2 regions of the Delftia sp. DS1230 genome follow, and region 1 is predicted to be linked to the other one. Evidence: riboswitches for the same ligand, from Rfam matches in the RefSeq annotation. Region 1 holds a riboswitch; the other holds the start of a gene.

What was found. A riboswitch is a leader RNA that binds a small molecule or an ion and turns the genes downstream of it on or off. The one in region 1 is predicted to bind cobalamin.
Region 2: linked by a shared signal. The riboswitch ahead of AAN986_RS04345 (TonB-dependent receptor) and the one ahead of AAN986_RS13855 (TonB-dependent receptor) in region 1 are both predicted to bind cobalamin.

The regions. Positions count from the first base shown of each region.
Region 1 covers NZ_CP157763.1:3,093,432-3,099,228, forward strand. The annotation lists gene AAN986_RS13820 (rod shape-determining protein) at 1-18, opposite strand, end outside; gene AAN986_RS13825 (helix-turn-helix domain-containing protein) at 28-477, opposite strand; gene AAN986_RS13830 (MFS transporter) at 554-1,765, shown strand; gene AAN986_RS13835 (helix-turn-helix transcriptional regulator) at 1,762-2,529, opposite strand; gene AAN986_RS13840 (sulfite exporter TauE/SafE family protein) at 2,658-3,464, shown strand; gene AAN986_RS13845 (helix-turn-helix transcriptional regulator) at 3,474-3,665, opposite strand; gene AAN986_RS13850 (hypothetical protein) at 3,777-4,166, opposite strand; cobalamin riboswitch at 4,262-4,489, shown strand; gene AAN986_RS13855 (TonB-dependent receptor) at 4,559-5,797, shown strand, end outside.
Region 2 covers NZ_CP157763.1:951,603-957,399, forward strand. The annotation lists gene AAN986_RS04315 (SPFH domain-containing protein) at 1-123, opposite strand, end outside; gene AAN986_RS04320 (NUDIX domain-containing protein) at 212-946, shown strand; gene AAN986_RS04325 (threo-3-hydroxy-L-aspartate ammonia-lyase) at 984-1,946, opposite strand; gene AAN986_RS04330 (PAS domain-containing protein) at 1,991-2,632, opposite strand; gene AAN986_RS04335 (YbaK/prolyl-tRNA synthetase associated domain-containing protein) at 2,714-3,205, shown strand; gene AAN986_RS04340 (CHAD domain-containing protein) at 3,263-4,153, shown strand; cobalamin riboswitch at 4,208-4,493, shown strand; gene AAN986_RS04345 (TonB-dependent receptor) at 4,621-5,797, shown strand, end outside.

The DNA of each region.
Region 1 (5,797 bases):
TATGAAGGCAGAGAGCATGGATATCCATCAATCGATTTTCTGAACCACGGTCTGGCCCGGCAGCAAGGCCCGGCCATCCCCGCTGCGCGGCAGCATGGGCGCGACAGGCTGGCCGGTCTGGCGGTCCAGCAGCAGCGAATGCGCCTCGCCCGGCGCGAACAGATGGCCTTCGCCCCACTGCCGCAACGCCACGATCACCGGGAACAGCTCAAGGCCCTGGGCCGTGAGCACGTATTCCAGGTAGGCCGAGCCTTCGGCGGCCGGTCGGGTTTCGAGGATGCCGGCCTCCACCAGCCGGCGCAGCCGGTCGGCCAGGATATTGCGGGCCGCGCCCAGGCTGCGCTGGAAATCGCCAAATCGGCTGATGCCGTCAAAGGCATCGCGCACGATGAGCAGCGACCAGCGGTCGCCGATCACATCCAGGGAGCGGGCCACCGGACAGGGCTGCGGTGTGTCAGGACGGATGTCTTCTTTCATGGCGCTATTTTGGTTGCATTTCAAAACTGGTTCAACTAGCATCAAACCAGTTTTGTTTTGCAACCGGATTCAACCCATGAACGCCTTCCCTGCCCCGGACACGGTCCGCATGCCGCGCAGCCTGGTGCTGCTGTTCGCCGCTGCCAGCGGCCTGAGCGTGGCCAATGTCTACTATGCCCAGCCGCTGCTGGAGGCGCTGGCGGCCGACTTCGGCATCAGCCATGCGGCCGTGGGCGGCGTGGTCACCGCCACGCAGGCCGGCTGCGCGCTGGCGCTGGTGCTGCTGGTGCCGCTGGGCGACCGGCTGGAGCGGCGGCGGCTCATGCTTTTGCAGTTGCTGGGCTTGGTGCTGGCCCTGGCGGCAGTCGGCACCGCGCGTTCGGCCGTTCTGCTGCTGGCGGGCATGCTGGCCGTGGGCCTGCTGGGCACGGCCATGACGCAGGGGCTGATCGCCTATGCGGCCAGCGCCAGCCAGGCGCATGAGCGCGGGCGCGTGGTGGGCGCAGCCCAGGGCGGGGTTTTCATCGGCCTGCTTTTGGCGCGCGTGTTTGCCGGCGCCGTGGGCGACCTGGCCGGCTGGCGTGGCGTCTATGCCTGCTCGGCCCTGCTGATGCTGGCCCTGGCCTGGCCCCTGTGGCGGCAACTGCCCCGGCTGGCGGTGCCCTTGCATGCACCCAGCTACACGCAGCTGCTCGCCTCCATGCTCCAGCTGCTGCGCCAGGACCGCATGCTGCGCACACGCGGCATGCTGGCCCTGCTGATGTTTGCCACCTTCAACATCTTCTGGAGCGCCCTGGTCCTGCCGCTGAGCGCACCGCCCTACAGCCTGTCGCTCACGGCCATCGGCGCCTTTGGCCTGGCCGGCGTTGTGGGCGCACTGGCAGCAGCCCGTGCCGGGCACTGGGCCGACCAGGGTTTCGCGCAGCGCACCAGCCTGCGCGCGCTGGTGATCCTGCTGCTGGCCTGGGTGCCGATTGCGCTGCTGGAGCAGTCGCTGTGGGCGCTGGTCGCCGGCATCGTGCTGCTCGACCTGGGCGGCCAGGCCCTGCATGTGACCAACCAGAGCCTGATCTTTCGCAGCAACCCGCAGGCGCACAGCCGGCTGGTGGGCCTGTACATGCTGTTCTATGCCGTGGGCAGCGGGCTTGGGGCGCTGATTTCCACCAATGCCTACGCGCGGTTTGGCTGGCACGGGGTCTGCGTTGCGGGGGCGGCGTTCAGCCTGGCGGCACTGGTGTTCTGGGCCATGACACGGGAGACGGCTGCCCAGGCCAGCGTTCCCGCCTAGACCCGGCTCACCAGCTCCGAAGGCACCCGGCCCAATGCCTTGCGGAACATGGTGGAAAACGCGCTGGGGCTGTCATAGCCCAAATCCAGCGCCACCTGGGTGACCGATGCGCCCGCAGACAGCCGCGACACCGCCGCCAGCAGGCAGGCCTGCTGGCGCCAGGCGCCAAAGGCCATGCCTGTGTGCTGCTGGAAAAACCGGCTGAAGGTACGCAGGCTCTTGTTCAGCGCCTGCGCCCAATCCTGGGGCGTGGCGCGGATGCTGGGCTGGGCCAGGAACTGCTTGCACAGGGCGGCCAGCTTTTCGTCGCGGGGAATGGGCGCGAACAGCGGCAGGCTGCGGGCCGAGGCCAGCTCGTGCAGCACCAGCGTGACCAGGGCGCCGTCGCGGCCCGCTTCGTCGTACAGCGCCGGCAGGTCGGCGCAGGACAGCAGCAGCTGGTGCAGCAGCGGGGTGACGACCAGGGCCTCGCAGTGCACACCCGGGCGGGGCGCAGCAGCCGGTTCGATGTACAGGCTGCGCGTGCTCACGCCCTGCATGCGCACGCTGTGCGGCTTGCTGGCCGGAATCCACACGCCGCTATAGGGCGGGATGGTCCAGGCGCCGTCGTCGGTTTCCACTTCCATCAGCCCGCTCATCCCGTAGAGAAACTGGGCACGCCGGTGGCTGTGCGTGGGCAGCAGCGTGCCAGGCGTGTAGTCGGTGCCGATGGCCAGCACATCACGCGCCACGGCGTCCACGGAATGCAGCGGGATGTTGAGCATGGGAATGTCCGGAAAACAGCCAACAGGCTTTGGCAGGAATTCGAGGATTATTGACCCATCCGCGAAAGCAGGCCAAACCGCGGCATCCTAAGGTTCAGTCCTTGCTCGTTTTTTCCAAAGGACTGTCTGTGTTCCCTCTCCTGCTGCTGGCTTTCGGTGTGCTTGCCGGCGTGACCACCGTGCTCTTCGGCTTTGGCGGCGGCTTCGTGGCCGTTCCGCTGCTTTATGCGCTGCTGACCTCCATCCACGGCGCGGACTCCGCCGTGGGCCAGGCTGCCATGCACATTGCCGTGGCCACCTCCACCTGCGTGATGATTTTTGGCGCCTCCATGGCCACGCTGCGCCAGCACCGCGCGGGCGCCCTGCCCTGGGATCAGGTGCGGCCACTGGCTGGCTTCATCGCGGCCGGCGCCGTGGCGGGCGCGGCGGCCGCCACCTGGATCAGCGGGGAATGGGTGCGCTGGGCCTTCATCGCCTACCTGGCCCTGACCATCGCCGACGCGCTGCTGCGCCCAGGCTTCGTGCACGGCACCGCCGCCGGCATGCAGCCCATGGGCCGGCAGGCCGCCGCCACGGCGGGCCTGGCCATTGGTGCGATCGCGGCCTTCCTGGGCGTGGGCGGCAGCGTGATGACCGTGCCGCTGATGCGCCGGCGCGGCGCCAGCATGGCGGCCGCCACGGCCATGGCCAGCCCGCTGTCCCTGCCCATGGCCGTGGCGGGCACCGCTGCCTACATGCTGGCATCGCGGGGCGCGGGGCTGGGCCCCTGGCATGTGGGCTATGTGGACCTGCAGGCCTTTGCGCTGCTGACGGTCGGATCGTGGACGGGCATCAGGCTGGCGGCCCCGCTGATCGGCCGCATTCCCGATGCCCTGCATGCCAAGGCCTACCTGGCCCTGCTGGGCCTGGTGCTGCTGGTCATGATCGTGGCCTGAGCGCTGCGCTCAACCCTCCTGGAAGATCGCCTCGATCCGGGTCTCGAACACCCGGGCAATGGCGAATGCCAGCGGCAGGCTGGGGTCGTAGCGACCCGTCTCGATCGCATTCACGGTCTGGCGCGACACGCCCAGCAGGTCCGCCAGCGCAGCTTGGCTCCAGCCGCGCTCGGCGCGCAGTTCACGGATGGTGTTTTTCATCGCAGGGCCGCCCCAAGATGAAAAGGCACCCCCTCGGGGGGCAGCGGACCTTGCACAGCAAGGGGAGCGCGGGGGTCATTTTTCATGGGAGGGGCACTTTGGCGGAACAGCTCATCGGCTGCGCAGCCAGTGAGCCACCGAAGCCGCCACCCAGAGCGCACCCATCAAGGGCCACACCATGAACATGCTGAGCTTGGGAAAACCTGCCATTTCCAGGAATCCGTAGGTGAAGGTGATGCCGGCCGTACCCGCCGCCGCAATCGCCAGCTGCTCCAGCATGGACTTGCGCAGGAACTCGTCGGTATCGCGCACCAGGCGCACGATGGCCCGCACGGCCAGCGCAAACGCCAGCATGGGGCTCAGCAGCAGCGCCGTACGCAGGGCCCCGGCCTGCATGTCGGCGCTGAGCAAAAGCGCCCCCACAAGCAGCGCCATGTAGAGCAGCAGCGCAAATCCCAGCTCCTTCTGGTAGCGGCGGTTGGTGACCGTTGTTTGATTCATGGAAGTCTCTCGCAATGTGTAAAGGATGCTTGACATTGTGCGATGCCATCCGCGGACATGTCAAGCAAGCTTTACATCGACACTGAACGCCCCGCCGTACAATCGCCGCCGTTGGTGCCAGCAGCCCCAGGGGCTGCGGTTAAACGGGAAACATGGGGCGGCCAGATAAAGCCGCCCGCATGTACTGCCCCCGCAACAGTGAGTGAAACGCCGCGTGCATGGCACCGGCCCCCGCCAAACCCGTGCCACTGGGCGTACAGCCCGGGAAGGCCTTGGCGAGTGCGTCACCAGTCTGGATACCGGCCAACAGGCGGCCGGCCGCGCATGCAGCGCAGCCGGTCTTTGTGGTTTCCGTGCCGGCGGGGTCGCTGGCGCGCAACTGGCTCGCATCCATGCACACCCTCGCCCTCGCGCGCGCCCCTGGCGCCGCTCTTCGCTCGCCCTCGGCGTTCCCCGTACTGCGCACGTTGTCCGCCCTGGCTGCGGCCTCGCTGCTGGCCTGCCAGGCCCATGCACAGGCACAACTGGCACAACAGGCGCAGCGGGCACAGACCTCCCAGCTCGATACCGTGGTCGTCACCGCCTCGCGCAGCGAGCAGCCCCTGCGCACCGTCACGGCCGACATGACCGTGATCGACGCCGAGACCATTGCCCGCAGCGGCGCCACGGGCGTGGCCGACCTGCTGGTGCAGGTGCCGGGCGTGCAGATCAACCGCAACGGCGGGCCGGGCCAGGTCACGTCGGTCTACCTGCGCGGCACCAGCAACCAGCACACTGCCGTATTCATCGACGGCGTGCGCTACAGCTCGCAGGAGCTGCAGGGCGGCGCGGTCTGGTCCACCCTGCCGCTGGCGCAGATCGAGCGCATCGAAGTGCTGCGCGGCCCGGCCGCCGCCATCTATGGCTCAGACGCCATGGGCGGCGTGATCCAGATCTTCACCAAGCGGGCGGACGGCCAGACCCGCGCCTATGCCGAGGCCGGCATAGGCAACCAGGGCACCAGCAAGCTGGCCACGGGATTTCAGGGCGGTGCCAACGGCTTCACCTACGGGCTGAACCTGGCTGACGAACGCAGTGACGGCTTCGACGTCTACCCCGGCAACACCTTCTCGCCCAACCCGGACAAGGATGGCTACAGCAACACCTCGCTGGGCCTGAACGCGGGCTACAAAACGGGCATCCACCAGATCGATGCCAGCCTGCTGCACAGCCGCCTGCGCACCCACTACGACCAGAGCCCGCCGCCGTTCGACGACTACGACGTGGTCAAGAACACCACCGGCAGCCTGCGCTGGCAGGCCGGCTGGAACGCCATGTACAAAAGCGTGGTCCAGGTCTCCCATACCGACAGCCAAAGCGACCGCCACACCCAGTCGCCCGAAAGCGCCAAGGGCCGCTCCACCAACTACCTGCTGCAGAACCTGTTCACGCTGGGCCAGCACCGTTTCAACATCGACCTGGAGCGCCGCGAGGACAAGCTGGACACGCAATACGCCTGGACGCAGAACACCGACAGCCGGCGCGTGCAGAACTCCCTGTCGGCCGGCTGGCGCCTGACGGAGGGACGCCACCAGTTCGACGCCAACCTGCGCCACGACCAGGTGCGCGACCAGCAGAACAAGACCACGGGC
Region 2 (5,797 bases), 2.1 Mb from region 1:
CAGGGTGGTGGTAGGCGCGTAGTAGAAGAAGGACTGGCCCGCACCCTCGCGCACCACCTTGCCGGCGCGGAACTGCATGAGGTGGACCGTGGGTTGGGACTTGATGAAACGGATGCCGAACATGGTGCTTCTCCTTTTAAGTTGTTCTATACAACTCTTATGGGTTGCATAGTGCAACTTAAAATCCGGCACGTCAAGCACAATCCATCCCATGGCTGAAAAAAACTCCCCATCCCCGCAGGGCGCGCTGGATTTCCCGCGCCCGTTCACCACGGTGGACGTGGTCATCTTCACGGTGGCAGACGATGCCCTGCAGGTGCTGCTGGTGCAGCGCCCCACGGCGGGCAGCGAGCCCTTTCCGGGACTGTGGGCGCTGCCCGGCGGCTTTGTGGATGTGCGCCAGGACGCGGACCTGCTGGCCTGCGCGCGGCGCAAGCTGCTGGACAAGACGGGCGTGGACAGCCCCTACCTGGAGCAGCTGGGAAGCTGGGGCGGCGCGGCGCGCGACCCGCGTGGCTGGTCGGCCACGCATGTGTATTTCGCGCTGATCCCGGGCCATGACCTGATCCTGGCCAAGGGCGCGAATGCGGCCGATGTGTCGTGGTTTGCCGTCGATGAACTGCTGCGCGAGCCTGCGCTGGCCTTCGACCACGGCGAGATCCTGCGCGCAGCGGTGGAGCGGCTGCGGGGCAAGGTGGAGTACACCTCGCTGCCGGCCTTTCTGCTGCCCGAGCCTTTCACGCTGCCGCAGCTGCAGCAGGCCTACGAAGTGGTGCTGGGCCGCCCCGTGGACAAGAGCGGTTTTCGCACGCGCATGATGGCGGCCGGCTTTCTGGTGGAGGCCGGCCAGGTGGAGGGCACGTCACGCCGCCCCGCCATGGGCTACCGCCTGGCCGACCGCAGCGCGCCCGTGGTGTTTCCGCGCACCTTCAGCCCGCGCGGGTGAGGGCGGCCTTCGATCAGGGCCAGGATCAGGATCAGGATCAGGCGCCCAGCAGGCTGCAAAAGCGCTGCATGTCCACGTTGCCGCCGCTGAGGATGATGCCCACGCGCCGGCCGCGCAGCTCCTCGCCTTTCTGGCGCGCGGCGGCCAGGCCCAGGCAGCCGGTGGGCTCGACCACGAGCTTCATGCGCGTGGCCAGGAAGCCCATGGCATCGACCAGCTCGGCATCGCTGGCGGTGAGGATGTCGGTCACGTCGCGCTGGATGATGGGGAAGGTGATGCCGCCCAGGTGCTGGGTCTGGGCGCCGTCGGCAATGGTCTTGGGGGTGTCTATGTGGACGATGCGGCCTGCGCGCAGCGACTGCTGGCCGTCGTTGCCGGCCTCGGGCTCCACGCCGTAGAGCGCGCACTCGGGGCTGAGCGCACGCGTGGACAGGGCGCTGCCCGACAGCAGGCCGCCGCCGCCCAGCGGCACGAAGAGGGCGTCCAGCGGGCCGGTTTCCTCCAACAGTTCCTTGGCGGCCGTGCCCTGGCCGGCCAGCACGTCGGCATGGTCGTAGGGCGGGATCAGGGTCAGGCCGTGGCGCTCGGCCAGGTCGCGGCCGATCTGCTCGCGGTCTTCGGTATAGCGGTCGTAGACCACCACCTGGCCGCCATAGCCCTTGGTGGCCGCCACCTTGGCGGCGGGCGCGTCATGCGGCATGACGATGGTGGCGGGAATCTCCAGCAGCCTGGCAGCCAGTGCAATGGCCTGGGCGTGGTTGCCCGAGGAAAACGCCACCACGCCGGCCTTGCGCTGCGCGGCGCTGAAGCGAGACAGGGCGTTGAACGCGCCGCGGAACTTGAAGGCGCCCATGCGCTGCAGGTTCTCGCACTTCAGGAAGACGCGGGCGCCCAGCGCCTCGTCCAGCGTGCGCGAGGTGAGCACGGGCGTGCGGTGGGCATGGCCCTGGATGCGTTGGGCCGCTGCGGCCACGTCGTCATAGGTGGGAAGGCTTGTCATCGGTACGGGAGAGAAGGAGTTGCAGATCGGCGGGGTGCCGGGACCTACTTGGCGTAGCTGTAGACCGTGGCGCGCGACACGCCCAGGTGGGCGGCAATGGTCTCCATGGAGCGGCGAAGGTCCAGCAGGCCGTCGCCCTTGAGTTCACGGACCAGGGCGCGCCGCTCCTCGGGCTTGAGGGCGCGCGGCGTGGTCGCCAGGCGCGCCGCGAACTGGTCGATGCGGGCGCGCACCGTGTCGGCACCGGCCCCGGCGCCCATGGGCGCCAGCATTTCGCGGGCCGGCGTGTCGCCGCTGACGGCGGCAAAGCGGTTGAGCATGCTCTGGAAGCCCTGGAACATCGTCAGGTCCACATTCATGCACAGGGCGGCGATGTAGCGGCCCTCGGAGTCGCGGATGCCGATGGACGTGCTCTTGGCCTGGCGGCCATCGGCGAACTGGTTGGGGTAGTTGGCGATGACCTGCTCGTAGCCGGGGTCCTGGATGCGGGCCAGGCCCAGCTCGGTCGCGCCCTGGCCGACCTCGCGGCCCGAGAGATTGTTGTGGATGGCCAGCACCGCATGGGACGGGTCGAGCAGGTCATGCACCACCACCTCGCAGAACGGGGCAAGGGTCTGGCCCAGGCCTTCGGCGATCTTGGCCACCTGTTCCAGCAGTTGGCGCTGCTCGGGAGTGCGTTGTGTCATATTGGACATTTTGTTTTGAATTGGACAAAATGTCAAAACCCAGGCGACCTGCCTTCTTGTCCGTTTCTTGTGCTCCCTGCCATGTTCGACACCCTTGTTCACCTGCTGCAATCCCAGGACGCGCGCTTTCGCGTGATCGAGCACCCTGCCGAGGGCCGCTCCGACCTCGTCGCCGAAATCCGGGGCACGGCACCCGGCCAGGGTGCCAAGGCCATGCTCTGCAAGAGCCGCGATGCGTCCGGTGCGGGCGATCCCCAGCTGTTCCTGGCCGTGCTGCCCGGCGACCGCAAGCTGGACTTCAAGCGCCTGGCCCAGGCCGTGGGCGTGCGCAAGGCCACGCTGGCCTCGCCCGAGGAGGCCCAGGCCGCCACCGGCTGCGTGATGGGATCGGTGCCGCCGTTCTCCTTCAACCCGCAGGTGCGCCTGGTGGTGGACCCGGCACTGGTGGAGCGCTTTGCCGAGATCGCCTTCAATGCGGGCCGGCTGGACCGCTCCATCGTGCTGGACTCGGCCGACTATGTGCGCATTGCCCGGCCCGCGCTGCACAGCCTGAGCGGGGATGGCGCCGATTGACCCGGGGGCCGGGCGGTGCCCACAATCGCAGCAACGCCCGCACATCCTCTCCTGACCATGACCACCCCTGCCAGGCAGTTCCCCGACCGGCCCGATGCGGCCGGCTTTGTGCGTGCGGCGCTGGCTGCCGCACTGGCCCAGGTGCAGTCGCATATGGATGCCGTGGATGCCGTGGACGCCGGCAGCGGCGAGGCCGAACGCATCCACCAGCTGCGCGTGGCCCTGCGGCGCCTGCGCACCCTGCTGCGCGAATGCGCAGGGCTGGCGCCCGGCATGCGCGCCGAATGGGATGCCCCGCTGGCCCTGGCCTTTGCGCGCCTGGGCACGCTGCGCGATGCCTGCACCCTGGCCGACGTGGTGCGGCCGCTGCTGCAGGACGCCGATGCGCCCTTGTGCGATTGGGTCGTGCCGGATGCCGGGCAGGCCGACGCGGACGCGGCCGCTGCGGTGCGCGAGCCGCAGTTTCTGCAAACGCTGGCCGAGATCCATGCGCTGGCGCAGGCGCCTGCAGGCAAGCGGCAGCCCGGCCTGGTCAGCCTGTCCGCCGCAGGCACGCGCAAGTACCTGGCACGGCGGCTGGCGCGCCTGCACCGCCAGGTGCTGCGCGACGGCCGGCACTTCGACCGCCTGCCGCTGGCGCAGCAGCACCGCGTGCGCAAGCGGCTCAAGCGCCTGCGCTACCTGGCGGACTTTGCGCGGGAATTCGCGCCCGGAATGTGGCCCGGCAAAAAGGGCCGGCGCTTTGCCGAGGCGCTGGTGCCCGCCCAGGACGCGCTGGGCCTGCACAACGACATGGCCGTGGCGGCGGAGCATTTCCATGCCGAGGCCGCGCGCGACCCGCGCGCCTGGTTCGCGGCCGGCTACCTGCAGGCCCGCCTGGCCACCAGCGCGCGCAGCAGCCGCCGCGCACTGCGGGCGCTGGCCCGGGTGCAGGGCTTCTGGCTCTAGACCGCATCAGCGATAATCCGCCGCTGGCGCACCGCCGCAGCCCCTGGGCCGTGGCGGTGCGCTGTTGCTGAAGGTGCCCCATGCCGTTCACCGGCCAGGGGTTCAACGGGAAGCAGGTGCGCGATGCCATCGAGGTGGCCGCTCGCAATGCCTGCGCTGCCCCCGCAACGGTCAGCGGAATACAACTCCCCACGCTGGCGTGCTATCCACAGGTCGCGCGCCGCAAGCCACTGTGTCCTTCTCGGGCATGGGAAGGCGGGGATGCCTGCCGCAGCGCGCCCACCCTGCGCGCCGCAGCGTTCCGCAAGCCCGGATACCGGCCTTCTGCATTGCTTTCGGACGCCGCGGGAGTGCGCCTGTCCGGTCCGGCCCCAGCCTGCGCTGCCGTGGCCGGCTCCGGCGTGCGCGCTGTGCGGCGTGGTTCAGACGATAGGCCCCGCGGGTGAGTGGGGCAGTTGGGTCAACGCATGCGCTTCGCTTCTTCGGCCGCCGATTCCTCCGGCCTTCTCTCTGTTCTCCCTCTTGTCTCCAGCCTGCGGCCCGTAGCGGCCGCCGTCCTGCTGGCCAGTTGCGCTGCAGCGGCCGGCGCCGCGCAGGAGCCGGCTTCGGGCCGATCCACGGACTCCGCCGACGATGCGCTGGACGCCGTCTTCGTGACCGCCACCGCGCGGCCCGAGGCGCGCAGCCGCATCGCGGGCACCACGCAGACCATCGACCGCGAGGCCATAGAGCGCTCCAGCGCGCGCTCGGTCACCGACCTGCTGGCCGAGAACGCCGTGGGCTTTCTCAGCGAATGGACGGCGGCCCAGACCTCGATGAACCTGCGAGGCGCCTCCACCGACGGCCAGGGGCGCGACTTCCGCAGCCAGGTGCTGGTGCTGGTCAACGGCCGGCGCGCGGGCACGGCCAATCTGTCCAAGCTCAGCCCCTCGGATGTGGAGCGCATCGAGATCGTGCGCGGCCCGTCCTCGGTGATCTACGGCAGCCAGGCCATGGGCGGGGTGGTCAACATCATCATGAAGACGGGGGCGACCGCACCCGGCACGCGCGCCCAGGTCCAGGCCGGCTCGTGGGACCTGTGGCGCACCGATGCGCAGACGGCCGGCGCCAATGACCGCTTCGACTGGTACTTCGGCGTGAGCGCAGGCGGGCGCGGCGACTACGAGTCGGGCGATGGCGGCACGCGCATGGAGAACACGGGCTGGAAGCGGCGCGGCGCCAGCGGCGCCCTGGGCTGGCAGCTGCACGAGCTGCACCGCGTGGAGCTGCAGCTGCGCACGGACGGCATCTACAACGCGGGCTTTCGCGGATCGGGCGCCAACATCTACAGCCGAGACAACCGCAGCAACCGCTCGCTGGACCTGACCTACGAGGGTGCACTGCCGGGCCAGCGCCTGAGCTGGACGACCCACCTCTACAGCCTGGTCGATACCGATGAGTTCAACTGGGCATCGCCCGTGATCCGCTCGGGCAACAGCGCCGTGCCCGGCACGGCGCGCGACTACAACCACCGCCAGCTGGACGCCACGGGCCTGCGCTTTCAGCCGCGCCTGCGTGTCAGCCAGACCAATGACCTGCTGATGGGCTTTGACTGGGAGCGCAGCAAGCTGCGCTCCGACCGCCTGCGCGTGGCCATGCCGGGCG